Regions from separate parts of the Streptomyces sp. NPDC049687 genome, predicted to be linked through region 1. Evidence: riboswitches for the same ligand, from Rfam matches in the RefSeq annotation. Region 1 holds a riboswitch; each other region holds the start of a gene.
The links. Region 1 has a riboswitch for thiamine pyrophosphate ahead of ACIBVL_RS32055 (thiamine ABC transporter substrate binding subunit). Riboswitches for the same ligand answer to the same signal wherever they lie in the genome.

Region 1 (9,739 bases):
GCTCGCCGCCGGAGAGCGCGGCGACGGCCCGGCGGGCGGCGCCGGGAAGACCGACCAGGTCGAGCAACTCCCTTACCCGCTGATCCTGTTCCTTCTTGCCGGCCCCGTGCATGCGCAGCCCGAACGCCACATTGCCGCCCACGTCCCGCTGCGGGAACAGCTGATGGTCCTGGAACATCAGCCCGAGTTCCCGCTTGTGCGCGGGCACCCCGGCCTGATCGCGCCCGTCCAGCAACACCCGCCCCGCGTCCAGGGGCTGGAGCCCGGCGACCGCCCGCAGCAGCGTCGACTTGCCGCTGCCGCTCGGCCCGAGCACGCACACCACCTCGTGCTCGGCGACCCCCAGATCCACGGCGTCGAGCACCGCCCGGCCACCGAACCGCACCGTCCCACACTCCAGTTCGAGCAGCGGCACAGCAGCGGGTGGCGCCGGAGCCGGTGACACAAGTGCTGGTGGCATCAGAACTCCCCCGTCCGGTCGGCCCGCAGCCGCTCCAGCACCAGCAGGGCCACCGCGCACACCACCATCAGAATCGTCGACAGGGCCATCGCCTGCCCGTAGTTGAGCTCACCGGCCCGGCCGAGGAGCCGCGCCACCGCCACCGGCAGCGTCGGGTTGTCGGGCCGCGCGATGAACACGGTCGCCCCGAACTCCCCCAGTGACACCGCGAAGGCGAACCCGGCCGCGACGAGCAGCGCCCGCCGCACCATCGGCAGGTCCACCTCCCGCCACACCCGCCAGGGAGACGCCCCGAGGACGGCCGCCGCCTCCCGCAGCCGGTGGTCCACCGCCCGCAGCACGGGCAGCATCGTCCGTACCACGAAGGGGACCCCGACCAGCGCCTGGGCGAGGGGAACGAGGATCCAGCTGCTCCGCAGGTCCAGCGGAGGCTCGTCCAGCGCGATCAGGAACCCGAAGCCGACGGTCACCGCGGACACGCCCAGCGGCAGCATCAGCAGCGCGTCGAAGCCGCGGACGAGCCGCCCGGCGTCCCGCCGGGTGAGCGCGGCCGCGGCCAGCCCGCCGATCACCACCGCGATCGCGGTCGCGGCGACGGCGTACTCCAGCGAGTTGCCGACCGCCTCGATCGGCGGGACCAGGAAGACATTGCCCTCCTCGTCGGCCAGCGCCCGGTAGTAGGCGAAGCCGGGCGCGTCCAGGGACCGCTGCACGAGTACGGCGAGCGGCAGCACCAGCAGCACGGCGATGCTCGCGAGCACCCCGGCCAGCAGCGCCCACTGCCCCGCCCCGTACGGCCGCCGGGCGGTCATGTTCGCGTCCACCAGCCGCAGCGCGGTCTCCCGCCGCCGTACGGTCCAGGCGTGCACGGCGAGGATCGCGCCCACGGCCACGAACTGGACGATCGTCAGGACGGCGGCCGTGGACAGGTCGAAGATCTCGGAGGTCTGCCGGTAGATCTCCACCTCGAGGGTGGAGAAGGTGGGTCCGCCGAGGATCTGGACCACGCCGAAGGAGGTGAAGGTGAAGAGGAAGACCATCAGCGCGGCGGCTGCCACGGCGGGCCCGAGGGCGGGGAGCGTGACCGTGCGCCAGGCCCTTCGGCGTGAGGCGCCCAGCATCCGCGCGGCCTCCTCCTGCCTGGGGTCGAGCTGGGCCCACAGCCCGCCGACCGTCCGGACGACCACCGCGTAGTTGAAGAACACGTGTGCGAGCAGGATCGCCCACACGGTCGTGTCGAGGCGTACGCCCCACAGCTCGTCGAGGAGCCCGCCGCGTCCGACGAGCGCGAGGAACGCCGTACCGACGACGACCGTCGGCAGCACGAACGGGACGGTGACCACGGCCCGCAGCAGCTGCTTGCCCGGGAAGTCGAGCCGGGCGAAGACATACGCGCCCGGCAGGGCGACCAGCAGGGTGAGCGCGGTGGAGGCGAGCGCCTGCCAGGTGGTGAACCACAGGACGTGCCGGATGTCGGACTGGCCCAGTACCTCCGTCAGCCGCCCGAGCTGCCACACCCCGTCGACCCGCAGCCCGCGCGCGACGATCGCGGCGACGGGGTAGGCGAAGAACAGCCCGAAGAACGCGACGGGCAGGACCATGAGCCCGAGCCGCGCCGCGCTCCCGGAAGGCCTTTCGGCCGGGGCTACTTCAGTACGAGCGAGGTCCACGACTTGACCCACTGGTCGCGGTGGTCGGCGATCTCCGCCGGGTCCATGGTCTCGGGGTCCTTGGCGGCGGGCCCGTACTTCGTGAACTCGGCGGGCACGCTCGCGCCCTCCACCACCGGGTAGACGAACATGTTGAGCGGCATGTCCTCCTGGAACTTCCTGGTGATCAGGAAGTCGATGAGCGCCTTGCCGCCCGCGCTGTTGCGCGCGTTGCTCAGCAGCCCGGCGAACTCGATCTGCCGGAAGCAGGTCCCGGCCGCGACCCCGGTCGGGGCGGTGCTGGGCCTGGGGTCGCCGTAGATCACCTCGGCGGGCGGCGAGGAGGCGTAGGACACGACGAGCGGCCGGTCCGCCTTGGCCTTCTTGCCGCCGGCCGACCCCGAGAACTCCTCGTTGTAGGCCTGCTCCCAGCCGTCGACCACCTTCACACCGTTGGCCTTGAGCTGCTTCCAGTACTCTTCCCAGCCTCCCCCGCTCTCGGCTCCGCTCGAGCCGGAGGCGCCCCCGTCCCCGTACCGGGCGGCCGTACCGAGCAGGAAGCCGAGGCCGGGCGAGGAGGTGGAGGCGTTCTCGGTGACCAGGAGGTTCTTGTACGCGGGCTTCACCAGGTCGGCGAAGGTGGCCGGCGGGGTCAGCTCGTGGTCGGCGAAGTACTTCTTGTCGTAGTTGACGCAGATGTCGCCGTAGTCGATCGGCGTGACCCGGTGCTTGCCGGCGTCCAGCTGGTACGCGCTGCCGACCTGGTCGAGCCCCTTGGCCGCGTACGACTGGAACAGGCCGTTGTCGAGGGCGCGGGAGAGGAGGGTGTTGTCGACGCCGAAGAAGACATCGCCCTGCGGGTTGTCCTTGGTGAGGATGGCCTTGTTGACGGCCTGCCCGGCGTCGCCGTCCGTGAGGACCTTGACCTTGTACCCGGACTCCTTCTCGAAGGCGGCGAGCACGCTCTTGGAGGCGGCCCACGAGTCGTGGCTGACGAGGGTGACGGTCTTGGAGTCCGCCGGGCTCTTGGCGTCGGACGACCCGCACGCGGACAGCGTGAGCAGGCCGAGGCCGACCGTCGCCGCCACGAAGGTCTTGGTGTGCACTGGATGTCCTCCTGGGGTTGGCCAGGAAGAACGCGGCCCCGCCCGGGGACGCCCGGGCAGGGCACAACAGCTTGAGTGGTGACCGAACTTCCTACCCAGAATGACCTGGGCGAGGTTCAGAGGGTCTGCGGCCCGTTCGCCGCACTCTCAGCGCTGTGGCGCTCCCCTGTCGGAATATGAAGATATGTGGACGTGGCCAGATTTTACCGCTCGGTGGCGGCCAGCTGACCACAGGCTCCGTCGATCTCCTGGCCACGGGTGTCCCGGACGGTGACCGGCACCCCGTGCGCCGCGATGGCCTCGACGAACGCCTTCTCGTCCTCGGGACGGGACGCGGTCCACTTCGAGCCCGGGGTCGGGTTCAGCGGAATGAGATTGACGTGCACGGGCTTGCCCCTGAGCAGCCGGCCGAGCCGGTCACCGCGCCACGCCTGGTCGTTGATGTCGCGGATGAGGGCGTACTCGATGGAGAGCCGACGGCCCGACTTCTCGACGTACTCAAAGCCCGCGTCGAGCACCTCGCGCACCTTCCACCGCGTGTTCACGGGGACGAGGGTGTCGCGCAGCTCGTCGTCCGGCGCGTGCAGCGAGATGGCGAGCCGGCACTTGAAGCCCTCGTCGGCGAACCGGTGGATGGCGGGCACCAGGCCGACCGTCGACACGGTGATGCCACGCTGCGACAGCCCGAGCCCGTCCGGCGCCGGGTCCGTGAGCGCCCGGATCGCACCGACGACCCGCTTGTAGTTGGCGAGGGGCTCGCCCATCCCCATGAAGACGATGTTGGAGAGCCGGGCCGGCCCGCCGGGAACCTCTCCGTCCCGCAGCGCCCGCATCCCGTCGACGATCTGATGCACGATCTCGGCGGTCGAGAGATTCCGATCGAGCCCCGCCTGTCCGGTGGCGCAGAACGGGCAGTTCATCCCGCACCCCGCCTGCGAGCTGATGCACATGGTCACCCGGTCCGGGTACCGCATCAGCACCGACTCGACGAGCGTCCCGTCGAACAGCCGCCACAGCGTCTTGCGGGTGGTGCCCTGGTCGGTCGACAGATGCCGTACGACGGTCATCAGCTCGGGCAGCAGGGCCTCCTGCAGCTTGCCGCGCGAGCCGGCCGGGATGTCGGTCCACTCCGCCGGATCGTGCGCGTACCGCGCGAAGTAGTGCTGCGAGAGCTGCTTGGCACGGAACGGCTTCTCACCGATCTCCGCGACGGCGTCCTTCCGCTCGGCAGGCGAGAGGTCGGCAAGGTGCCGCGGCGGCTTCTTGGCTCCGCGGGGGGCTACGAATGTGAGTTCTCCGGGCTTAGGCATGGCCGTACCAGTGTCGCAGATCCAATCGGGTGCCCCCGGCGCCGAGCCCGTACCGTGTCAGGAGCGCCTGTGCCGCCGCGTCCCTCGGTCGCCGCGACGGCGCCGGGCGCCGGGGCGAGGCCCCCGCGCCCGCGAGCAGCCGCTGCCACGAGGACCACCCCATCCCCTGAACGCCCCGACGAGCAGAAGCGCGGGGGCCAGGGCGAAGAGCAGGACGTTCTCGACGGATCGGGTCCCCCGGACCAGGTCGCCGCCGGCCGTCGGGAAGCCCTTCGGATCCACTCCGGCGCCCAGCCGGTCTATGCCGTGCGGTGCTCCAGTCGGTCCTTCAGCAGCCGTTCGTTGAGCGGCAGCTCCTTGCGCATCTGGGGGCGGACGACCAGAGGGAGCAGGACCTTGCCGATGCCCTTGCCCTCGAAGTCGACCTCCATGGTCACGCGGGACCGGCGGCCCTCGTCGAGCGGGTCGATCTCACCGTGGACATGACCGCGGATGGGGCCGTCGACGCCTTGCAGACCCCAGACGTACGGCGGCTCGTACTCGGTGTACTCCATGGTCATCGGGATCTCCCGGCGGCCGACGTGCCGGGTGATCCGTACTCGGGAGCCGACACCGATCGGGCCGGGGTCGAGCGGCTCCGCCGAGACCGCGCTCGCCTGCCATTCGGGCAGGTGGGACGGGTCGTTCAGGTACGCCCACACCTCTTCGGGACTGCGGTCGACGTCGATCGATTCGCGGAAGTCGGACATGACGCCCGCCCCCTTTCAGGGCGATCCCCCCTGTGAGGCCTTCCATGGGAATCGTCCCACTCACCCGCCCACCGGGCCACGGCAGCGGGCCCCCGCCCTGAGCGACCAGGACGGGGGCCCGCGAAAAACCGTGGCGTGCGGACGGTCAGCCGGAGCCCACGAACAGCACGAGCAACAGCCATACGACGGGAGCCGTCGGCAGGAGCGAGTCCAGACGGTCCATGATGCCGCCGTGACCGGGGAGCAGGGTGCCCATGTCCTTGATGCCCAGGTCCCGCTTGATCATGGACTCGCCGAGGTCGCCGAGCGTGGCGCTGGCCGCGACCGCGAGGCCGAGCAGCAGACCCTGCCACCAGGTGCCGTCGTCGATCAGGAACTGCATGCACAGCGCGCCCACGACCATCGCGAACGACACGGCGCCCAGCAGGCCCTCGCGGGTCTTGCCGGGACTGATGCGCGGGGCGAGCTTGTGCTTGCCGAAGCGCCAGCCGACGGCGTACGCGCCGGTGTCGCTGACGACCGTGAGCAGCAGGAACGTCAGCACGCGCCGCGGGCCGTCGTCGGCGGTGAGCATCAGGGCGACGAAGGTGGCCAGGAACGGGACGTAGAAGGCCGCGAAGACGCCGGCCGTGACGTCCTTGAGGTAGCCCTCCGGCGGCTCGGTCATCCGCCAGACCAGGACCGCGAGCGCGGTCAGGGCCATGGCGACCCAGGCGCCCTCGGGTCCCCTGACGTATCCGGCGACGACCATCGCGGCGCCGCCGAGCGCCAGCGGCACGAGCGGTGCCTTGATCTCCTTGCGCTCCTGCAGCCTGCTGGTCAGCTCCCACAGACCCACGACGACGGCGACCGCTATCACACCGACGAACACGGCCTTGACGATGAACAGCGACACGACGATCAGCGCACCGAGCCCGACCCCGACCCCTATGGCCGCGCTCAGGTCTCGGCCCGCGCTCTTCTTCTGCGGTGCGGGCGCCGGCTGAGGGGCGTCGGGCATGGGCTCCGGATTCTGCGGCACCGCCGCATGGGGCCGTGCCGACGGTGTGTGGTCGCCGTGAGCGGCGCTGCCGTACGGCTCGTCGTGGAACAAGGGGCCGCCCAGCCGAGCGGCCCCCCTGTCGTCATCCTGGTCTCCGCCGTGAGCGGGTAGGTCGGGGACGATGGGCATGGGGCGAGTCTGCTGCGCCTCAGGCGCATCGTACGCGGGACCCGCCGGGGCAGCCCCCTGGACAGGTCCCTGGTCGATGGGCCCCCAGTACCCGGCCTGTGACCCGGCTTGCGGCGGAGAACCCCAGGAAGAGTCGTTCATCAGACCTCGAGCAGCTCCGCTTCCTTGTGCTTCAGGAGCTCGTCCACCTGAGCGACGTACTTCGCGGTGGTGTCGTCGAGCTCCTTCTCCGCACGGCGGCCCTCGTCCTCGCCGACCTCGCCGTCCTTGACGAGCTTGTCGATCGCGTCCTTGGCCTTGCGGCGCACGGAACGGATGGACACCCGGGAGTCCTCCGCCTTGCTCTTGGCGACCTTGATGTAGTCGCGGCGGCGCTCCTCGGTGAGCTCGGGGAACACCACCCGGATGATGTTGCCGTCGTTGCTCGGGTTGACGCCCAGGTCGGAGTCACGGATCGCCTGCTCGATGTTGCGCAGCGCCGTCTTGTCGAACGGGGTGACGACCGCCATGCGCGGCTCCGGCACGGAGAACGAAGCCAGCTGGTTGATCGGCGTCGGCGCGCCGTAGTAGTCGGCCACGATCTTGTTGAACATCGCCGGGTGCGCACGGCCGGTGCGGATCGCGGCGAAGTCCTCCTTGGCGACCACGACGGCCTTCTCCATCTTCTCCTCGGCCTCGAGGAGGGTCTCTTCGATCACCACTTGCTCCTGCGTGTCTTGAGTAAGGCCCGGCTGCGGTTCCCTGTCGGTGGCGGCGGCCGGCTGCGTCGCGTCTTCTTCCTGCACGGTTCCCGACCGGCAGGACATTGTCCATCCTCCGACCAGGGTCCGTCCCCCGGTCACGGGTTGTCGTGCGAACCCGGGGGGTTTTCCGGTCAGGCCCGGCTGTCCTGCTCACCCACAAGCGTGCCGATCTTCTCACCCTTGACGGCGCGAGCGATATTGCCCTCGGCCAGAAGCTCGAAAACGAGGATCGGAAGCTTGTTGTCGCGGCACAGCGTGACGGCGGTGGCGTCGGCGACCTTGAGGTCGCGCGTGATGACCTCGCCGTAGCCGAGGGCGTCGAACTTGACGGCCTCCGGGTTGGTCTTGGGGTCGGAGTCGTACACGCCGTCGACCCCGTTCTTGCCCATCAGCAGCGCCTCGGCGTCGATCTCCAGGGCGCGCTGGGCGGCGGTGGTGTCGGTGGAGAAGTAGGGCATGCCCATACCGGCGCCGAAGATCACGACGCGGCCCTTCTCCAGGTGGCGCACGGCGCGCAGCGGGATGTACGGCTCGGCGACCTGGCCCATGGTGATGGCGGTCTGGACGCGGCTGTCGATGCCCTCCTTCTCCAGGAAGTCCTGGAGAGCGAGGCAGTTCATGACCGTGCCGAGCATGCCCATGTAGTCCGAGCGGGCCCGGTCCATGCCGCGCACCTGGAGTTCGGCGCCGCGGAAGAAGTTGCCGCCGCCGATGACGACCGCGATCTCCGCCCCGTCGCGCACGACGGCCGCGATCTCACGGGCGATCTTGTGCACCACGTCGGGGTCCACGCCCAGGCCCCCGCCACCGGCGAACGCCTCTCCGGACAGCTTCAGCAGAAACCGGCCGCGTACTTTGCCGTCGTCGCTCTTCTGGGCCTTGGTGGTCATGGGAGATCCCGCCTCTTTCACGTGGTGCACATACGAAGAAGGCCATTGCCGGTCGGGTGTCCTTCGCAACCCATGCGCGGCAATGGCCTCCTCGTCAGATCTGCTGTCGTCCATCACGCACGCGCGCGTGACGGCGTACCGGGACGACTGCTTACGACCCTATAGCGGCCGGGCGTCCGTCGCGGTACGGACTCAGATGCCGACCTTGATGCGCGAGAAGCGCTTCAGGGTGACACCGGCCTCGTCCAGGACCTTCTGGACGGACTTCTTGTTGTCGAGCGCGTACGGCTGACCGAGCAGCGTCGCGTCCTTGAAGAAGCCGTTGAGGCGACCCTCGACGATCTTGGCGATCGCGGCCTCGGGCTTGCCCTCGGCGCGGGTGGTCTCCTCGGCGATGCGGCGCTCGGACTCGACGACCTCGGCCGGCACGTCCTCCTTGGAGAGGTACTTCGGCGCGAAGGCGGCGATGTGCTGGGCGACGCCCTTGGCGACCTCGGCGTTCGGCTTGTCCAGCTCGACGAGGACACCGATCTGCGGGGGCAGGTCGGGCATCGTGCGGTGCAGGTACGCGGAGACGAAACCGTCGTCGAACTGCGCGTAGCGGTCCAGGACGATCTTCTCGCCGAGGTTGGCGTTGGCCTCGTCCACGAACGCCTGGACGGTCTTGCCGGCCTCGATCTCGGAGCCGAGCAGCGCCTCGAGGTCGGCCGGGGAGGTCTTGGCGACGTGCTCGGCGATGGCGTTGGCCACGGCCTGGAACTTGTCGCCCTTGGCGACGAAGTCCGTCTCGCACTTCAGCTCGACCAGGACGCCGGAGGAGTTGTCGTCGGCGATGATCGCGACCACGGCGCCGTTCTCGGCGGAGCGGCCCTCGCGCTTGGCGACGCCCTTCTGGCCCCTGATGCGGAGCGCCTCGACGGCCTTCTCGACGTTGCCCTCGGCCTCGTCCAGCGCCTTCTTGCAGTCCATCATGCCGGCGCCCGTGAGCTCACGGAGCTTCTTGACGTCGGCGGCGGTGTAGTTCGCCATGAGTCTGTGAATCTTTCTCGAAGTCTGGAAGATCGAAGATCAGGGGGTCTGCCCCGTCCCCAGGGAGCGGGGAGCGGCTGACACGCCGCCGATCTACGGGTGAACGGCGGGGGCGGACTTCATGTCACCGCCCCCGCCGTCAACCTTGACGCTGACGGGACGGTCAGGCCTGCTCGGCGTCCGCGGCCGGGGCCTCGGCGGCGGGAGCCTCGGCGGGCGCCTCGGCGGCCTCGGCAGCCGGAGCCTCGGCGGCCGGAGCCTCGGCGGCCGGGGTCTCCTCGGCCTTCTTCTCGCCCTCGAGCAGGTCGCGCTCCCACTCGGCGAGCGGCTCGCCCGCGGCCTTCTCACCCTTGTCACCGGTGGCGACGCCGGAACGGGCGATGAGGCCCTCGGCGACGGCGTCGGCGATCACGCGGGTGAGCAGGGTGACGGAGCGGATCGCGTCGTCGTTGCCCGGGATCTTGTAGTCGACCTCGTCGGGGTCGCAGTTCGTGTCGAGGATGGCGACGACCGGGATGTTCAGCTTCCGGGCCTCGCCGACCGCGATGTGCTCCTTCTTGGTGTCCACGATCCAGACGGCGCTGGGAACCTTGGACATCTCACGGATACCACCGAGGGTCTTCTCCAGCTTG
Region 2 (9,739 bases), on a different contig from region 1:
TCGAGGACGCCGAGGGAGCCGATGATGATGCCGGCGAGCAGTAGGCCACTCATGTCGATCGACGGGTACAGGCCGTGGATCAGGCCGGTGTTGTCGTCCGTGTTGCCCGTGAGCGCGGCCCAGTCGATGAACCAGGAGCCGAGGAAGCCGATCAGCAACAGTGAGATGAGGGTGCCGAGTACGGCGACGGACGTACAGGCCGAGAGACCGTGGCACAGATACAGGGCGATCAGCATGATGGCGCTCGACCCCACCACGGCCACGAGCAGCGGGTTCGAGCCCTGCAGGATCGCGGGCAGGATGAAGAAGTTCAGGATCAGGAAGCTGGCGGCGAGCGCCACCAGCGCCATGACGCCCCGCAGCCGTCCGACGACCACGACGGCGACGGCGAAGATGACGGCCAGCACCGTCATGGGAACACGGCGGTTGACGTCGGTGACCGAGTACTGCAGGTCCTTCGGCGCCGAGGGCTCGTAGGCGACCACGACCTTCTCGCCCTCGTGCAACTGCCGCGACTGGTCGGGCTGGACGATCTCGGTGAACGTCCGGCCCTTGTCGTCGCCGGTGTCCACGCGGATCGTGGCCTTCTTGCAGGTGCCGTTCGCCTCTTGCTCGGCGGTGGAGCCCTCGGCTGTGGAGGTGTCGCCGGTCGGGGCGTCGGCGGAGGCGTTCACCGACTGGCAGCTCACGCTCACGACTTTGGTGACCGTGGCCTGCTGGGTCTGCCGGTCGAAGCCGACCCCGGTGCGCTCGTGCGAGGGGGCCCCACCCGGCCACAGCACCACCAGCCCGACCAGCACGGCCGCGGCGAACGGGATGAGGATCGCCGCGATGACCTTGCGGAGATGCTTGGAGACGGGGGCGGCCGGGCCGTGACTGTGGCTGTGCCCGTGCGTATGCCCGTGCCCACCACCGGAACCGGGACCGTCCCCGCCACCACGACCATCGCCGTGCCCGTGGCCTCCGTTGTGCCCGTCACCGGGACCGTGCCCGTGGCCCCCGCCGTGCCCGTCACCGGGACCGTGCCCGTGGCCCCCGCCGTGCCCGTCACCGGGACCGTGCCCGTGGCCTCCGTTGTGTCCGTCACCAGGGCCGTGGCCCGGCCCGCCAGGGACTCCACCATGCCCCGGCCCCACCGCGGAACCAGGGCCATATCCCGCACCGGGCGGGCGGCCCGGCCCATAGCCCCGTGGGTTGTCGTGCCCGCGGCTGTCTGCGCTGTTGAAATCGCGGTCCCCCCCGCGTCCTTGAGCGGGACCGCTTCGGGGGCCGTTCACAGGGCCTTGCCCAGGACTGTGCGCAGGGCCTTGCCCAGGACTGTGCGCAGGGCCTTGCCCAGGGCCGTGCCCACTACCGCTTCCAGGGCCGTTTCCGGGGCCGCCGCCGACCCCGGGCCTGCGGGGCGGCTCGGATGGCGGGTACGGGGGCTGGTGTGTCGTGGTCACCGCCCGATCATCGCAAGAACGACGGAGGCCCACTGTTCACCGCGCCACAAATGACGCTAGCGTGGAGCCACCTTTGCACACGCGGGAGCTCGGAGCACCGGGCTGAGAGGGCGCTGACCTCCGTCTTTGCGATGTTTCACGTGGAACGTCACTTGACTTAGTGATGTTTCACATGGAACGTCGGCAGACGGTAGCCGCTGCGTCGACCGCCGAACCTGTTACCGGGTAATGCCGGCGTAGGGAGTAGGTCTCATGACCAACAAGGACGCACGCACGCCTGCCTTCACGCAGAACGCGGCCAGCGATGAGGCGGCCGACACGGCCGACGCAAACACGGCCGACGCGACCAGTGAGAAGGCCGGGAAGTCCATCGGCTGGCACAAGGGGTACATCGAGGGCACCCGCCCCGACCTGCGTGTGCCGGTTCGCCAGGTGCACCTCACCAACGGGCAGTCGGTCACCCTGTACGACACCTCCGGCCCGTATACCGATGCGCTCGTCGACACCGACGTACGCAGGGGCCTGGCGCCGCTGCGCGAGAACTGGATCATCGCCCGCGGTGACACCGAGGAGTACGCGGGTCGTCCCGCCCGTCCCGAGGACGACGGCATCAAGCACACCTCGCCGCGCGGCGGACTGCGCAACCTCGACGCGGTGTTCCCGGGACGGCCGCGTCTGCCGCGCCGCGGCCGGGACGGCAAGGCGGTCACCCAGCTGGCGTATGCGCGTCGGGGGGAGATCACGCCCGAGATGGAATTCGTGGCTCTCAGGGAGAACGTTTCTCCTGAGGTGGTCCGCGAGGAGATCGCGGCGGGACGCGCGGTGCTGCCGGCCAACGTCAACCACCCGGAGATCGAGCCGATGATCATCGGCAAGCGGTTCCTGGTGAAGGTCAACGCCAACATCGGCAACTCGGCGGTGACCTCCTCCATCGAGGAGGAGGTCGAGAAGATGACCTGGGCGACCCGTTGGGGCGCCGACACGGTCATGGACCTGTCCACCGGCCGCAACATCCACACCACCCGTGAGTGGGTGCTGCGCAACTCCCCCGTCCCCATCGGCACGGTGCCGCTGTACCAGGCGCTGGAGAAGGTCGACGGCAGGGCCGAGGAACTGACCTGGGAGATCTACAAGGACACCGTCATCGAGCAGGCCGAGCAGGGTGTGGACTACATGACGGTTCACGCGGGCGTGCGCCTCCCGTTCGTCCCGCTCACCGCGCGCCGCAAGACCGGCATCGTCTCGCGCGGCGGCTCGATCATGGCGGCCTGGTGCCTCGCGCACCACAAGGAGTCGTTCCTGTACGAGAACTTCGAGGAACTCTGCGAGATCCTCGCCGCCTACGACGTCACGTACTCGCTGGGCGACGGCCTCCGGCCGGGCTCGATCGCGGACGCCAACGACGAGGCGCAGTTCGCGGAGTTGCGCACGCTCGGGGAACTCAACACGATCGCCAAGCGTTTCAACGTACAGACCATGATCGAGGGCCCGGGACACGTCCCGATGCACAAGATCAAGGAGAACATCGACCTTCAGCAGGAGATCTGCGATGAAGCTCCGTTCTATACGCTCGGCCCGCTGACGACGGACGTCGCGCCGGCGTACGACCACATCACCTCCGGCATCGGTGCCGCGATGATCGCCTGGTGGGGCACGGCCATGCTCTGCTATGTCACGCCCAAGGAGCACCTGGGCCTGCCCAATCGTGACGACGTCAAGACCGGTGTCATCACCTACAAGATCGCCGCCCACGCTGCCGACCTCGCCAAGGGGCACCCCGGGGCGCAGGAATGGGACGACGCGCTGTCCGACGCCCGCTTCGAGTTCCGCTGGGAGGACCAGTTCAACCTCGCTCTCGACCCGGACACGGCAAGGGAGTTCCATGACGAGACGCTGCCGGCCGAGCCGGCCAAGACGGCTCACTTCTGCTCGATGTGCGGGCCGAAGTTCTGCTCCATGAAGATCTCTCAGGACATCCGCCGCGCACACGGTGGGAGCCGGGAGGAGATCGAGGAGGGCATGGCCCAGAAGTCGAAGGAGTTCGCGGCGAGTGGCAACCGGGTGTATCTGCCCATCACCAACTGATGCGCCCCGGTAGGTGACGGGGAGCAGTCAGGCCCGGCGTCCTGGGGCCGAAGGCGAGGGCGTCGGTGCTTGACTGGGCTCATGACTGCGCGATCCATGAGCAAAGGTGCCAATCTGCCGGTCGACTCGCCCGTCGTTCGTGCGGAACTCAGCTGGTCCGAGGGGGCCGCAGGACCGGACGTCGACGCCTCGGCCCTGCTGCTGACCGCCGCCGGACGGGTGCGTGACGACGGTGACTTCGTCTTCTACAACCAGCCGTGTCATGCGTCCGGCGCGGTGACCCACCTCGGCAAGCAGAGGGCCGACGGCGTCATGACCGACACCGTCCAGGTGGACCTGGGCTCGCTGGAGAGCGCCGTCGAGCGGGTGGTGCTGTGCGCGTCGGCCGACGGCGGCACCTTCGGGCAGGTGGCCGGACTGACGCTTCGGCTGCTCGGCCCGGACGGGCGGTCCGAACTGGCGCGCTTCGAGATGCGGGCGGAGACGGAGACGGCGTTCATCGGCGGCGAGCTGTATCTGCGCGAGGGACGCTGGAAGTTCCGTGCGGTCGGACAGGGGTACGCCTCCGGACTCGCGGGACTCGCCACGGACTTCGGCATCACCGTCGACGAGGAGCCACCCGACGCGACCGCGCCGCCCACCCCGGGTGCGGCCGCACCGCCGTCCTCCGACGCGTCTGCCCCGCCGTCCCGGGCCATGGACTTCCCACCGTCTCGGACCGGCGCTGCGCCGCCACCTCAGCCGGGCGCGGTACCGCCGGCCCCGCCCGCGGCCTTCCCGCCGCCCCCGCCCGCGGCTGTCCCGCCGCCCACCGGCCCACGCCTGATCAAAGGGGAGGAGCGGCTTCCCGTGGACATGCGCAAGCGGCTGTCCCTGCGCAAGGAGCAGGTCGCCGTCAGCCTGAGCAAGCGGGGAGCCGCGGGGATTCGCGCACGGGTCGTCCTCGTCCTGGACGCCTCCGGCTCCATGGCGTTCCTGTACTCGCGCGGTGTCGTGGCCGACGTGGTGGAGCGCATGGCCGCGGTGGCCGCGCAGCTCGACGACGACGGCGAGATGCAGGCCTGGACGTTCGCCAGCAACCCCGCACGTCTGCCCGACCTCCGCCTCGGCGAACTCCCCGAGTGGCTGCGGCTGCATGTGCGTGTGGGCGAGATCAGCTTGTTCCGGCGCGGCAAGAAGCCACGGAAGGGGCTGGAATCCGGCCAGGTGGACATGCGGACGGTCGGCATCCAGAACGAGGAGCAGAAGGCGATCGCCGAGGTCAGGGCGTTTGTGCGGGACCATCCCGCGACCGCGCCCACCCTGGTGCTGTTCTTCTCCGACGGAGGCGTCTACCGCGATGCGGCTATCGAGCAGGAGCTGCGGGCGGCGGTCGAGGAGCCGATCTTCTGGCAGTTCGTCGGCCTCGGCCGGTCCCACTACGGCGTCCTGGAACGGTTCGACACGCTCCCCGGCCGGCGCGTCGACAACGTGGGCTTCTTCGCCGTGGACGACATCAGCACCCTCCCGGACCAGGAACTCTACGACCGGCTGCTGTCCGAGTTCCCGTCCTGGATCACGGCGGCCGCTGGGGCAGGCATTCTCTGACCCGTGCAGGCGCCTGCCGAACGGCTTGCGCTCCCTCGTTCCAGGGCGTTCGGGAGGCGCAAGCCGAGGGCCTATTCCGGCTGGTGGTCCGGGCCGCCGAAGTCCGGGCTCGTGTAGTCCGGGCTGCTGAAGCTCGGGCGGGGGCCGGCGGGGCCGTCGTCGGGGCTGGTGAAGCCCGGACGGTCGTACCCGATCTTCGGAAGGCGGCCGGTGGGGGCCGGCGGGGCCGGTTCGGGGCGCAGTTCGGAGGTCGGCCCGTGGTCGGCGAGGGCCTCCCGCAGGAACGGCAGGATGCCGCGCTCCAACAGGGCCTCCCGCCAGGCCTCCTTCGCCCGGGCGACCTCGTCGCTCAGCTCGCCGTACGGCCCGGCCTCCAGGGACGGACGGTTGCGCAGGGCGGTGAGCAGCAGCCCGATGGTGGCGACGAGAATCGCGGCCGCGGCGATGGCCCCGAACGCCCATCCGACGTTCAGCATCGCCTGGGCGGCCGCCTGATCGGGTTCGATCGCCTTGAGGCAGTAGCCGACGAGCAGGAAGAGCACCGCGGCGGTTCCGGCGAGCACGGGGGTGAGTACGGCGGCGACGGCGACGGCGCCCGCCCCGGCGGCCTCGGCGGCCTGGGCCGCCTCCCCCACGGTGGTGGCGAGCCCCATCGCGCCCGCGCCCGGCTCTGCCGAGCCGGAATCGTGCGGGGACGAGGGGGTGGACGGCGCGGGGTGGCGCAGTTCCTCGCGGACCTTCACATAGTGCTGGTACTCGGTCGCCGCGGCCGCCGTGATGAGCGCGGAGGCGTTGAGCGCCATGGTGCGCAGCTGTTCGGGGTTGAGCCGCTGTCCGACAGCGGCCAGTTCCGGGTGGTGTGGTGCGGAGCGCAGCGCCTCGTCGAGGATCCGCTCGTACTCCTGGCGGTCCTCACTGTGCAGGTGCTGCGGAACGCTGTTCATGTGCATCCCCCGATGCTCCGTAGGGCTTGGGGCTCGCATGCCAACGAGCCGTCGGGCAGAAACGGAGGGGAGCCTGCTACGGATAAGGCGATGGTAGAGCGGCGACGGCATGCGGTGACAGGGGGTTTGCTGAAATTGGCCCCTGGCCCGCGGTGTCGCCGACGGGTCCATGGGGCCGCCGGCCTGCCCCGGAACGCCTAATCGTCGAGGGGAAGTTGCTGGACCAGCAGCTTCCCGGCCATCGTCACGCCGCCGTCCATCGCGATGGCCAGCCCGTCGGCGTACACGTGCGGTCCCTCGACATGCGGGCCGCCGTTGTCCTCGTCCTCCTCGGAGCCGACCTCGCCCATCAGGTACGGGATCGGGCTGTGGCCGTGAACGATGCGGGTGCCGCCGTACGTATCGAGCAGGGAGCGGACGGCGTCGGCGCCGCCCTCGTCGCGGAAGGAGAAGCGCTTGGTGAACTTGCGGAACAGATCCCACACCTCGTCCGCGTCGTTGCGCGTGATCGTCTCGCGGACGGTGTCGTTGACCGCCTCGATCGAGTCGCCGTAGTCGAGGTAGGCGGTGGTGTCGGAGTGGACGAGCAGATGACCGTCGACCTCCTCGACGGCGTCGAGACGGGCCATCCACTGCAGGTGGTGGTCCTGGAGGCGGTCCATGTCGTGCTTCTGGCCGCCGTTGAGCAGCCAGGCCGCCTGGAAGGTGGCGGTGCCCGCGCCGGAGTTGACGGGGGTGTCGCCGAAGCGCTTGGCGCCGAGTAGCAGCAGCTCGTGGTTGCCCATGAGGGCCTTGCAGTAGCCGCCGGCCGCGGCGGCCTCGGCGGACAGCCGCATGACGAGGTCGATGACGCCGATGCCGTCCGGACCGCGGTCGGTGAAGTCGCCGAGGAACCACAGTCGGGAGGTGCCCGCGCACCATTGGCCCGCCGCGTCGACGAGGCCCTTCTCCTGCAGCGCGGCCACGAGTTCGTCGAGGTAGCCGTGCACGTCGCCGACGACGAAGAGCGGCCCGGGGCCGGTCGTGGGCAGCGGATCGGGGGCCGGCGCCGGGTCGACGGCCACCTGAAGGGTGTCGCCCCGGTTGATGACCGGCAGATCGCGCTGCGTCGGCGTATAACCGTCCGGATGCTCCAGGGGATCCTCGAGCGGCGGCGCGGCATTGCCCGGATGCGCGCTGTGGTCGTACGGACCGGTCTCGTGGACGTACGCGGGCACCCGGAAGTCGCGCAACGTCGCCGTCCGCTCCGCCTCGGGTCCCTGACCGGCCCCCTGAGTCATCAGACCCCTCCACCATCGCGCCGCATGCACCCTTCGGGCTGCCTGGTCGCAGCGGCCCGCGGTGCCGTGGGCCCATCATAGGAATGCGGATCGGGCCGTGTGATGACCCAGGGGTGCTGAATCGGAGCAAGGCTCCAGTTCATCGCGGCTTTCGCCCCGATTGGGCCGGTCTTCGGCAGTCCACTCACACCCCGCGCACACCCCACTCACACGCGCCTCCTCCTGGGCGTGGGGCGCAGGGACAGTGTCGCGCAAGGCACAGGGGCGGTGCCGCGCGGCGCGCAGGAACGGTTTTCCCGGGCACGCCGGAGCGGCCGGACGGCGGGAGACCGGGCAGTCGCACGGCGGTCGGCGGACGGCGCGGCGAGTGCGCGCCGCAGACGCGGGACGGCTGCGGGCGCACCCGCAGCGCTGCCCCGGCCTCAGCCCGGCCGGGCCGCTCCCCCTACCCCTTCTCCGGTGCCCGGGGCGGACTCACCGTCGTCCGGGGCGGACGTCGCTGAGAAGAGGTACGGACGATCAGTTCCGTCGGTATCACCTGTTCGACCGGCCGGTCGGAGTCCACGCTCTCGATCGCGTCGATCAGGAGCTGGACCACGGCCGTCCCGATGCGGCGCGGCTTCAACGAGAGCGTGGTGATGGGCGGCTCGGTGCTGGCGTACACGGTGGACTCGCTGCAGCACACCAGCAGCAGATCCTCCGGCACCCGCAGCCCGTAGCGGCGGGCGGCGGCCAGAAGATCGGTGCCGTTGGGATCGAACAGGCCGTAGACCGCGTCGGGCCGGTCCGGGCGGGCCAGCAGCCGGTCGGCGGCGATGGCGCCCGCGCACGGGTCGTGGGCGGGGTAGGCCTCGTAGACCGGATCCTGGCCGACACGCTCGCACCAGCGCAGATACGCGGACGTGGACAGATGCGTGTACGTGTCCGTCGTGGTCCCCGTCAGCAGGCCGATCCGGCGGGCGCCGGCGTCGGCCAGATGGTCGAGGATGTCGAGTACGGCGGCCTCGTGGTCGTTGTCGACCCACGCGGTGACCGGCAGCTCGCCGACCGGACGGCCGTCGGAGACGACCGGTAATCCCTGCCGGACGAGCTCGCTGACCACCGGATCCTGGTCGGACGGGTCGATGACGACCGTGCCGTCCAGGGCGACGTTCGACCACACGTCGTGACGCGAGGTCGCGGGGAGGATGACGAGGGCGTAGCCGCGGGCGAGCGCGGCGGAGGTGGCGGCACGCGCCATCTCCGCGAAGTACGCGAACTCGGTGAAGGTGAAAGGTTCATCCCCGTAGGTCGTCACGGTCAGACCGATGAGGCCGGACTTGCCGGTACGGAGGGTTCGGGCCGCGGCCGAGGGGCGGTAGCCCAGTCGGTCGGCGACCTCACGGACATGGCGTCGGGTGGCGTCGGGGAGCCTGCCCTTGCCGTTGAGGGCGTCGGAGACGGTCGTGATGGACACTCCGGCGGCGGCGGCCACGTCCCTGATGCCCGCCCGGCCCGGCCGGTTGCCTCGGCGTGAGGTTTCCGCGCGGCTCACCTGGTGCTTCCCTGCTGCTGTCATGGCGAGCCGATAGTAGGGCTCATTCGGCGGGGTAGGGCGGACGCATATGCACGCGTTGACAGGCACGTTTCTGCAAGGTCTGATGGGGTCAATTACCTTGGAAACAAAGGAAGTTGGTGGATCGTATTGCAGGACGTGATGTGTGGGCACGCATGAGCCTGCCAAGGCGCCGATGTCTCGAAGAGGTCTCAACTCACCTGCACGAGGGATGCGCGCCACGGCGTGAGCCACCGGCGCATAGATATATGTATGACGCGCCCCCTGACGTGTACGCCTTCGTGCGTCTTCGTCCGTAGAGATCACGGAAATCCACCCGCACCGGACCCGGGGCCCGTTCATTGGCCGTCGAGAGGGCTTCCACGAGGTGCCTCCACGCCTGTTCGCACCCGCCCCGAATCCTCATAAGGTGAGCAGTATTGAAGCCGGGAGCCGGTGGTGGTCACGAGGAGGACTGCGGTGAGCGAGACGAGCCCCAAGCTGCGTGCCGAGCTGGAGGGGATTCCCACCTACAAGCCGGGCAAGCCTGCCGCGGCCGGCGGTCCCGTGGCCTACAAGCTGTCCTCCAACGAGAACCCCTACCCCCCGCTTCCCGGGGTGATGGAGGTGGTGACCGCTGCCGCCGCGAACTTCAACCGCTACCCGGACCTGGCGTGCACGGCCCTGGTGGACGAGCTCTCCCAGTGTTTCGGCGTGCCCGCCTCCCACATCGCCACCGGCACCGGCTCGGTCGGTGTCGCCCAGCAGTTGGTCCAGTCGACCGCGGGCCCCGGCGACGAGGTGATCTACGCCTGGCGCTCCTTCGAGGCCTACCCGATCATCACGCAGATCAGCGGCGCCACG
Region 3 (9,739 bases), on a different contig from region 1:
CTTCGACACCGGGCCCGGTCTGCTCCCCCTGCCCGCGGTCTACCGGGATCTGTTCGTCAAGACCGGCAAGGAGCCGCTGGAGGCCCGCGTCGAGCTGGTCCAGGTAGACCCGTCGGCACGGCATGTGTTCGCGGACGGCACGGGGGTGTCCCTGCCGAACGCCTCGCGAGCGGGCGTCGTCTCCGCCCTGGACGAGGCACTCGGAGCGGGCGCCGGGCAGCGCTGGGGCGACTTCCTGGTCCGCGCCCGCGAGGCCTGGGACCGCACCCGCCGCCCGCTGCTGGAGGAGCCCCTGTGGCCGAACTGGTCGGTGCTGGCGGACCGTGAACCCTATCCGGCGGTCCCGCACAAGCGTCTGCTGCGCACCCGCCGGGCCGGCACGCTCGCCGAGGTCGGTGCCTGGGAGCTGCGCGACCCCCGGCTCGCCGCGCTCCTGGAGGGCCACGCGCTCGCGTACGGCCTGGATCCCCGCGCCACTCCGGCGAGTTGCGCCGTGCTGCCGTACATGGAGCACGCCTTCGGCACCTGGTACGTGCGCGGGGGCCTGCGGGAGCTCGCCCGCGCGGTGTACGAGCGGTGTGTGGCCCGCCGGGTCGAGTTCGTCTTCGGCGCCGAGGTCACCCGGGTCCTGGAGAAGGACGGCCGGGCGACGGGCGTGGAACTGGCCGACGGCCACGTGGCGGACGCCGACTTCGTGGTCGCGCCCGGCAGTGCCGCGGGGCTTCCCGTCCGGGGCGAGGGCGAGGTGGCGCCCCAGCAGGGCCTGCCCAGCCGGCTGACCGTCCTGCTGGCACTGCGCGGCGGACGCCCGGAGGGGACCGCGCACCGGACGGTGGTGCACACCCGGGACCGCGACGGCGAGCTGGAAAGCCTCTTCGGCACGGCACCGGGCGTACCCGCGGAGCCGACGGTCACGGTGCTGCGGCCCGACGACCCGGCGCTGGTGCCGGACGGCGACCACGAGGCGGTCACGGTCGGTGCCGTGGTCCCGGCCGGGGCGGCGATACGCGAGGAGCACGTGGAGGCCCTGGTCACCGCCGCCGAGCGGGCCGTACCCGGTGTCCGCGACCGTGTCCTGTGGCGCGTGGTCCGCACCCCCGCCGACATCGCGCGGGAGACCGGCGCGGCGGGCGGGGCCGTACCGGCGCCGGCGCTGGCCGCGGCCGGGGGCAGGCTGCTGCACCCGGCGAACTCCACCGGCCTGCAAGGGCTGTTCACCGCCGGCGGCTGGTCGCACCCGGGCGGCGGACTCCCCCACTCGGGCATGTCGGGCGCGCTGGTGGCCGGACTGATCGTGGAGGGACTGGAGTTCCGCGGCTCACAGTGAGCGGGACGGCGAACGGCCCGTGAGAACCGACACCGCGGGTCGGAAACCGGTCCTGGTCGTCAGAACCGGTACTGGTCGTCGTACCCGTTGCCCTGCCCGTGCTGCTGCCCCTGCCCGTCACCCTGGTAGGGGTACTGCTGCTCGGGCGGGAGGTCACCGCCCAACGGGTCGTCGGTGCTGCGCTGCTGGGGGACCCAGACACCGCCGGCCGGGGTCTCGCCGTAGCCGCCGGTGCCGTACTGGTCCTGGCCGTAACCCTGCTGCCCGTACTGCTGCTGGCCGTAACCGGCGTCGTAGGAGCCGCCGCCGTAGGTCTGGGTGCCGATGTACGGGTCGGAGTAGGCGGCGTACTGCTGCTCGCCGGTGGTGTCGTAGCCGTACTGCTGCTGGTTGTACCCGGAGTAGCCGTCGTAGCCGTAGGTCTGGTCGGCGCCCTGAGCGGCCGTCGCGTACTGGTCCTGGGGCTGGCCGGTGGCGGCCGCGTACGCGGCGTCGCTGTATATGCCGTAGGCGTTGGTGTCGTCGGGCATGGGCTGCGGCGAGTACACGGTGCTCTCGGCGGCGGACGGCTGAGCGCCGCGGGCGGCCGGGGTGAACACGTCGTCGCGGTCGTAGTCGTCGTCGGCCGGGGAGGCGTTGTCGGCGAAGGGGTCCCTGTCCTGGCCGTATCCCATGCCGTCGCCGCCGAAGGAGGGGTCGGCGCCGCCGCCGTAACCGGCGGCGTCTCCGGACTCCAGGTCGGTGACCTCCAGGCTCGGGTCGTGGTGCTCGGCCTTGCCGCGGCGGCGCTTGGTCAGGCTCATGGGGAGCGCCCCCTCGCCCTCCCCGCGCCGCACGGCCCAGCCCTCGGCGAAGCCGCGGCGGAACGACAGGGTGACGTAGGTCTGGCCGACGGCGAAGGCGGCCGCGCCCAGCCCGATCACGATCACCGACGGAATCAGCACACCCAGCACGACACCGAGGAACCCGACGAACGCCAGCAGCCGCCAGCGCAGACGCGCCTTGTACTGCAGCAGCACCTCGCCCAGCAGCCACAGCGCGACGATGCCGAACGCGATGTAGAGGACCGTCCAGCCCATGTACGCCCCTCTCCCAGTGGCCGCTACGCAGTGTGTCGTATGTGGGTGCGACCGGTCTAGGCCTGCGGCGGGTGGTGCAGACCCAGGTTCTCGTAGATTTCCAGCGTCGCCGTGGAGTTGTTGAGCGTGATGAAGTGCAGTCCGGGCACTCCCTCGGCCAGCAGCCGTGCGCAGAACTCCGTGGCGAAGTCGATGCCAATGGAGCGTACAGCGGACGGATCGTCTTTGGCTGTGAGCATCCGCTCTTTCAGGGCGTCAGGGAAGTGGGCGTTGCTGAGCTTCGGCAGCCTCTCCAGCATCTTCACACTCGTCACCGGCAGGACTTCGGGGATGACCGGGGTCTCGCAGCCGGCCGCCGCCACCCGGTCGCGCAGACGCAGATACGACTCGGGCTGGAAGAACATCTGCGTGATGGCGTAGTCGGCGCCGGCCCGGCACTTGTCGACGAAGTGCGCGACGTCCGTGTCCCAGTCGCCGGAGCGCGGGTGCATCTCGGGGAAGGCGGCGACGCCCACGCAGAAGTCGCCCGACTCCTTGATGAGCCGGACGAGTTCGGCGGCATAGGTGAGGCCCCGCGGATGCGGGACCCAGTCGCCCATCGGGTCGCCCGGCGGGTCGCCGCGCACGGCGAGCATGTTGCGGATCCCGGCGTCGGCGTACTGGCCGATGATGTTGCGCAGCTCGGCGATGGAATGGTCCACGGCGGTGAGGTGCGCGACCGGGGTGAGGGTGGTGTCGGCGACGATCTGCTGGGTCTCCTTGACCGTGGTCGCCCTGGTGGAGCCGCCGGCGCCGTACGTCACGGAGACGAAGTCCGGGGCCACCGCCTCGACCCTGCGGAGCGCGTCCCACAGGCTCCGCTCGCCCTTGGGCGTCTTCGGCGCGTAGAACTCGAACGAGTACGTCGTCTTGCCGGTCGCCAGGATGTCGCGCACGGTGCGTGCGCGGTCCGTCCTGGTGGATGCGGTTCCAAGGGCCATACCCGCAGGTTAACCAGCGGCCGACGGTCACCCAACCGAATGCCGGATATTTGCCCGAATTGTCGGCTTGTTGTCCACCCTTCGGACAGGCCTTCGGCTGAAACCCGACCGGCCCCTCAGAGCTCGCGCAGGCGCTTCGCGAATTCCGCCGCCGCGGCACCCGGGTCGTCCGCCTCGGTGATCGCCCGGACGACCACGACCCGGCGGGCGCCCGCCTCCAGCACCTCGTCGAGGGTGCCGAGGTCGATGCCGCCGATGGCGAACCAGGGGCGGTCGGTGCCGAGGGCGGCGGTGTGGCGGACCAGGCCGAGACCGGGTGCGTGGCGGCCCGGCTTGGTGGGGGTGGGCCAGCAGGGGCCGGTGCAGAAGTAGTCCACGCCCTCCTGGACGGCGGCGGCCTCGGCCTCCGCCTCGGCGTGCGTGGAGCGGCCGATGAGGACCTCGTCGCCGAGAATGGCGCGGGCCGCGGGGACCGGCAGGTCGCCCTGGCCGAGGTGGAGGACGTCGGCGCCGGCGGCGTGGGCGACGTCCGCGCGGTCGTTGACCGCCAGCAGCTTTCCGTGCCGGGCACAGGCGTCGGCGAACACCTTCAGGTGCTCCAGCTCCTGGGCCGCCTCCATGCCCTTGTCCCGCAGCTGCACGATGTCGACTCCGCCGGCCAGGACCGCGTCCAGGAACTCAGGGAGGTCGCCCTGTCGGGTGCGGGCGTCCGTGCAGAGGTAGAGGCGGGCGTCGGCGAAACGGGCGCGGGCGGTGTCGGGCATGCGTGAGTTCCCCCCAGGGCGGCGGCGTACGAGGGCGGCGGACCGGCCCTCGTACGCCCCGGGTGTGTCGGTTGTCTTCCTCTGGTCAGACGGCGAGCGCCTGGGCGCGGCGCTTCACCTCCGTGCCACGATTCTCGCTCAGGGCCTGCGCGGGGGTGCCGGGCAGGCTCGCGTCGGGGGTGAAGAGCCACTCGAGCATCTCTTCGTCCGTGAAGCCGTCGTCCCGCAGGAGCGTCAGGGTCCCGGACAGGCCCTTGACCACCTTGTCCCCGTCGATGAAGGCGGCGGGGACGTGCAGCGCGCGGTTCTCACCGCGGCGCACGGCGATGAGCTGGCCCTCCTTGACCAGCTGCCGGACGCGCGTCACGTCGACATCGAGCATTTCCGCGATGTCGGGCAGGGTGAGCCAGGCGGGGACGAGAGCATCGATCTTTGCGTCAATCTCGGTCACGAGAACAAGCCTGCCATCTGCCACTGACAGTCGGAAGTCGGGCCGCGACGAGTCGCCGGCCGTCCGCGGCGCCGTCGTGGCCGGGCGCGCCCCCGCGACGGAGCCGAACCTCGGCGGAGCCCGGCCCCCTAGGGCCCCGCAGTCGCGTCCTTCAGGGGGCGGGCCGGGTCCGCGAGCGCCTCCGGGTCCATGCGCCGGGCGGCCTCGATCAGGCGGCGGCCCTGGGCCAGGTCACGCGGCCGGCCGACGGCCAGGAGGGCCACCAGGCGGTCCTCGCGCAGCCAGCACACCGTCCACGCCGGGCCGGACCGGTCACCGCGCCACACCATGCGGTCGGCCACGGCGTGGTGACCGGCGTACTGGACGAAGCGGCCGAACTGCTCGGACCAGAAGTACGGCACCGGGTCGTAGACGGCCGGGGGCTCGCCGGTGGCCGCGCCGACGATGTTCGCGGCGACCGTGCGCGGGCCCTGGAGGGCGTTGTCCCAGTGGTGGACGAGGAGCCGTTCGCCGTACCGTCCCGAGGGGAAGGACGCGCAGTCGCCGACCGCGTACACGTCCGGCACGGACGTGCTCAGGTGGGCGTCGGCCACGACCTCGTGGTGCGCGCCGAGTTCGACGCCGGAGCCGGCCAGCCAGGCGGTGGCGGGCCGGGCGCCGATACCGACGACCACGGCGCCGGCGGGCAGCCGGGAGCCGTCGTCGAGGACGACCGCGCCCGGTTCGACACGCTCCACGCGCGCGTGGGTGCGCAGATCGGTGCCGCTGTCGGCGTACCAGGAGGTCATCGGGGCGGCGACCTCGGCCGGCAGGGCACCGGCGAGGGGGCGGTCGGCGGCCTCCACGACGGTGACCGCGCAGCCGGCCTCGCGCGCGGCGGTGGCGAACTCCGCGCCGATCCAGCCGGCGCCGACGACCACGATGTCGTGCTGCCGGGCGAGCACCGGCCGCAGCCGTTCGGCGTCGTCCAGGGTGCGCAGCAGATGGACGCCGGGGACGCCCTCGGCGCCGGGCAGCCGGATCGGTTCGGCACCGGTGGCGAGGACGAGGACGTCGTAGGGGACCGGCCCGGCCTCGGTGTCCACCTCGTGGTCGGCGGGGCGCAGGCCGAGCACCTCGCGGCCGAGCAGCAACTCGATGCCGAGGCTCTCGAAGTCGACGTCGAAGGCGGAGCCCTCGGCCTTGCCGAGCAGGACGGCCTTGGACAGCGGAGGCCGGTCGTAGGGCTGGTGCGGCTCCGCGCCGATCAGCGTGACCGTGCCGTCGAAGCCCTGTTCGCGCAGCGCGACCGCGGTCTGCACACCGGCCATGCCCGCGCCGACGACGACCACCCGCCGCCCCGCCGGCCTGTCTTCTTCCCGCGTCTGCTCGCTCACCTGATCACCATAGACACCTGACGAATAGTCAGTCAGCGGTCGTGTGCCGTGACCTGCTCCACAACGCTCGTACCGCTGCCCTCCTGCGACTCCCAGGCCCAGGTCTCCTCCAGGCGCACCCGGCCGTCGGGCAGTGCGACGACTGTCGACACACAGCGCCCCGAGGACGTCGTCCCGTCGTGCTTGAGCTGGACGTACCGGAAGTCGAGCCGGTCGCCCTCACGGGTACCCACGAGATGCCCGCGTACGACGTCGCCGCCCCCGTAGTCCGCCCAGATCACGCCGTCCCGCTCGTGGTACGTGAAGCGGGTGCGGGTGCCGACCTGGCCCGGGGCCTGGTCGGCGACGGGGGCGAGGACGAGGCCGTCCAGCGAGCCGGGCATGACGAAGGCTCCCTTTACACAGGCGTGGAACCACGGGCTAGGGTGACCCAACGTAGAGCACTCGCGGGAGCCCGGACGCACCGGGCTGAGAGGGAGGCTGGCGGCCTCCGACCGTACGAACCTGATCCGGGTCATGCCGGCGAAGGGAGGGGCTGGACGCCCATGTCGCGTACACGTACATCCGATGTCCTGGTCGTCGGGGGCGGGATCATCGGCCTGGTCACGGCCTGGCGGGCCGCGCAGCGCGGGTTCGCCACGACGGTGGTGGACCCCGAGCCGGGCGGTGGGGCCGCACGGGTGGCGGCCGGGATGCTGGCCGCCGTCACCGAGCTCCACTACGGCGAGCAGACCCTGCTGGGCCTGAACCTGGCCTCGGCCCGCCGCTATCCGGACTTCGCGGCCGAACTGACGGAGGTCACCGGGCAGGATCTCGGCTACCGCCGGTGCGGCACGCTCGCGGTGGCGCTGGACGCCGACGACCGCGCCCACCTGCGGGAACTGCACATGCTGCAGGCGCAGTCGGGGCTGGAGTCGGAGTGGCTCACGGGGCGGGAGTGCCGGCGCCTGGAGCCGATGCTCGCGCCCGGGGTGCGGGGCGGGCTGCGGGTGGACGGCGATCACCAGGTCGATCCCCGGCGGCTGGCCGACGCGCTCGTCACCGCGTGCGAGCGGGCGGGCGTGGTCTTCCGCCGCGCGTGGGCCGAACGGCTGTCCGTGACGGGCGGGCGGGCGTCGGGGGTCGTGACGGGGGACGGCACGGCGTTGGAGGCGGGGCAGGTGGTACTCGCGGCCGGAAGCCTCAGCGGGCGCCTCGCGGGCGTCCCGGAGGACGTACTGCCCCCGGTCCGGCCGGTGAAGGGGCAGGTGCTGCGGCTGACGGTGCCGCCTCGGTTCGCGCCGTTCCTGAGCCGTACCGTGCGGGCCGTCGTCCGAGGGAGTCAGGTGTATCTGGTGCCGCGGGAGAACGGCGAGCTGGTCGTGGGCGCCACGAGCGAGGAGCTGGGCTGGGACACGACGGTGACGGCGGGGGGCGTGTACGAACTTCTGCGCGACGCCCACGAACTGGTGCCGGGGATCACGGAACTGCCGTTGACGGAAACCCGCGCGGGACTGCGCCCCGGTTCCCCGGACAACGCGCCGCTGCTCGGGCCGACGGACCTGGACGGGCTGCTGCTGGCCACCGGGCACTACCGCAACGGGGTGCTGCTGACACCGGTGACCGGTGACGCGATGGCGCACGCCCTTGCCACCGGTGAACTCCCCGACGAGGTCCGTCCCTTCACACCCCGGCGCTTCGGTGCCGCCGCCCTCACGGAGCAGCCCGCGTGAACATCTCGGTGAACGGCGAGCGGCAGGTGGTCGCTCCCGGTACGGCCCTCGACAGCGTCGTACGGTCCCTGACTCCGGCGCCCTCCGGGGTGGCCGCCGCGCTCAACGAAACCGTCGTCCCGCGCGCGCAGTGGTCCGCCACGGCGCTCCGCGAGGGTGACCGCGTGGAAGTCCTGACCGCCGTGCAGGGGGGCTGAGCGCCATGGCCGACGATCTCTTCGTCCTCGGGGGTACGTCCTTCTCGTCCCGTCTGATCATGGGTACGGGGGGTGCGCCCAGCCTGGAGGTGCTGGAGCGGGCGCTGGTGGCGTCCGGGACCGAGCTGACGACGGTCGCGATGCGGCGGGTGAACCCAGAGGTGCGGGGCTCCGTGCTGTCGGTGCTCGAGCGGCTGGGCATCCGGGTGCTGCCGAACACGGCGGGGTGCTTCACGGCCGGGGAGGCCGTGCTGACGGCCCGGCTGGCGCGGGAGGCGCTGGGCACCTCGCTGATCAAGCTGGAGGTCATCGCCGACGAGCGGACCCTGCTGCCGGATCCGGTGGAGTTGCTGGAGGCGGCGGAGACGCTGGTGGACGACGGGTTCACGGTGTTGCCCTACACGAACGACGATCCTGTGCTGGCGCGGAAGCTGGAGGATGCCGGCTGTGCCGCCGTCATGCCGCTGGGGTCCCCGATCGGATCGGGACTCGGCATCCGCAACCCCCACAACTTCCAGCTGATCGTCGAGCACGCGCGCGTGCCGGTGATTCTGGATGCGGGGGCCGGTACGGCGTCGGACGTGGCGCTGGCGATGGAGTTGGGGTGCGCGGGGGTGATGCTGGCGTCGGCGGTGACGCGGGCGGCGGACCCCGAGCGGATGGCGTCGGCCATGCGGGCCGGGGTCGAGGCGGGAAGGCTGGCCCGGCTCGCGGGCCGGATCCCCCGCCGTTACTTCGCGGAGGCGTCCTCGCCCACGGAGGGCCTGGCCGCCCTGGACCCCGAGCGCCCCGCCTTCTGATCTCCCGCCGAAAGCGCTCCCTCCGTCTCTCGGCCCGTGGTTCGCGTCACAGGTCGGCTGCAGTCCTGCTCCGAAGGGGTGGAAGGGGGGGACGTGTCAGTGGTGGCTCGTAGACTCGCCTGCGTGGACACGACCCTTCAGGACCCTCTGGTCGGGCAGGTGCTCGACGGTCGGTATCGCGTCGACGCGCGTATCGCGGTGGGCGGGATGGCCACGGTCTATCGGGCCGTGGACACCCGTCTCGACCGTGTGCTCGCTCTCAAGGTGATGCATCCGGCGCTCGCGGCCGACGGGTCGTTCGTCGAGCGGTTCATCCGTGAGGCCAAGTCCGTGGCGCGGCTCGCGCACCCCAATGTCGTCCAGGTGTTCGACCAGGGGACCGACGGGTCGTATGTGTATCTCGCCATGGAGTACATCGCCGGGTGCACGCTGCGTGATGTGCTGCGCGAGCGCGGGGCGCTGCAGCCGAGGGCCGCCTTCGACATCCTGGAGCCCGTGCTCGCCGCGCTCGGCGCCGCGCACCGGGCCGGCTTCGTCCACCGGGACATGAAGCCGGAGAATGTGCTGATAGGGGACGACGGCCGGGTCAAGGTCGCGGACTTCGGCCTGGTGCGGTCCGTGGACACCGTCACCAGTACGACGGGTGCCGTGCTCGGGACCGTCTCGTATCTCGCCCCCGAGCAGATAGAGCAGCCCGGTGCCGCCGCCCCCGGGGTGGACGTCTACGCGTGCGGTGTCGTCCTCTACGAGATGCTCACCGGTGAGAAGCCGCACGACGGCGACTCCCCCGCGATCGTGCTCTACAAGCATCTCCACGAAAACGTTCCGCCGCCTTCCGCCGCCGTGCCCGGGCTGCCGTTCGAGCTGGACGAACTCGTGGCGTCGGCCACCGCCCGCACCCCGGACGTCCGGCCGTACGACGCCGTCGCGCTGCTCGGGCAGGTCCGGGACGCACGCGCCGCCCTGAGCGAGGAGCAGCTGGACGCCCTGCCCCCGCAGGCCGTGTCCGCCGGGCACGACAACGCGGAGGACCGTACGAGCGTCATTCCGCGC

Region 2: linked by a shared signal. The riboswitch ahead of thiC (phosphomethylpyrimidine synthase ThiC) and the one ahead of ACIBVL_RS32055 (thiamine ABC transporter substrate binding subunit) in region 1 are both predicted to bind thiamine pyrophosphate.
Region 3: linked by a shared signal. The riboswitch ahead of thiO (glycine oxidase ThiO) and the one ahead of ACIBVL_RS32055 (thiamine ABC transporter substrate binding subunit) in region 1 are both predicted to bind thiamine pyrophosphate.

Annotation. Positions count from the first base shown of each region.
Region 1 covers NZ_JBITLN010000012.1:140,085-149,823, forward strand. The annotation lists gene ACIBVL_RS32045 (ABC transporter ATP-binding protein) at 1-460, opposite strand, end outside; gene ACIBVL_RS32050 (ABC transporter permease) at 460-2,130, opposite strand; gene ACIBVL_RS32055 (thiamine ABC transporter substrate binding subunit) at 2,106-3,215, opposite strand; TPP riboswitch at 3,286-3,393, opposite strand; gene rlmN (23S rRNA (adenine(2503)-C(2))-methyltransferase RlmN) at 3,419-4,525, opposite strand; gene ACIBVL_RS32065 (SRPBCC family protein) at 4,825-5,274, opposite strand; gene ACIBVL_RS32070 (phosphatidate cytidylyltransferase) at 5,420-6,586, opposite strand; gene frr (ribosome recycling factor) at 6,586-7,143, opposite strand; gene pyrH (UMP kinase) at 7,320-8,078, opposite strand; gene tsf (translation elongation factor Ts) at 8,271-9,107, opposite strand; gene rpsB (30S ribosomal protein S2) at 9,271-9,739, opposite strand, start outside.
Region 2 covers NZ_JBITLN010000003.1:721,356-731,094, forward strand. The annotation lists gene ACIBVL_RS13250 (YibE/F family protein) at 1-1,136, opposite strand, end outside; TPP riboswitch at 1,517-1,705, shown strand; gene thiC (phosphomethylpyrimidine synthase ThiC) at 1,698-3,530, shown strand; gene ACIBVL_RS13260 (VWA domain-containing protein) at 3,612-5,117, shown strand; gene ACIBVL_RS13265 (hypothetical protein) at 5,189-6,067, opposite strand; gene ACIBVL_RS13270 (metallophosphoesterase) at 6,259-7,341, opposite strand; gene ACIBVL_RS13275 (LacI family DNA-binding transcriptional regulator) at 7,787-8,899, opposite strand; gene hisC (histidinol-phosphate transaminase) at 9,356-9,739, shown strand, end outside.
Region 3 covers NZ_JBITLN010000001.1:411,042-420,780, forward strand. The annotation lists gene ACIBVL_RS01885 (phytoene desaturase family protein) at 1-1,327, shown strand, start outside; gene ACIBVL_RS01890 (hypothetical protein) at 1,387-2,406, opposite strand; gene metF (methylenetetrahydrofolate reductase [NAD(P)H]) at 2,463-3,386, opposite strand; gene thiE (thiamine phosphate synthase) at 3,503-4,150, opposite strand; gene ACIBVL_RS01905 (Rv2175c family DNA-binding protein) at 4,236-4,601, opposite strand; gene ACIBVL_RS01910 (NAD(P)/FAD-dependent oxidoreductase) at 4,730-5,977, opposite strand; gene ACIBVL_RS01915 (hypothetical protein) at 6,010-6,360, opposite strand; TPP riboswitch at 6,414-6,525, shown strand; gene thiO (glycine oxidase ThiO) at 6,523-7,689, shown strand; gene thiS (sulfur carrier protein ThiS) at 7,686-7,886, shown strand; gene ACIBVL_RS01930 (thiazole synthase) at 7,892-8,686, shown strand; gene pknB (Stk1 family PASTA domain-containing Ser/Thr kinase) at 8,810-9,739, shown strand, end outside.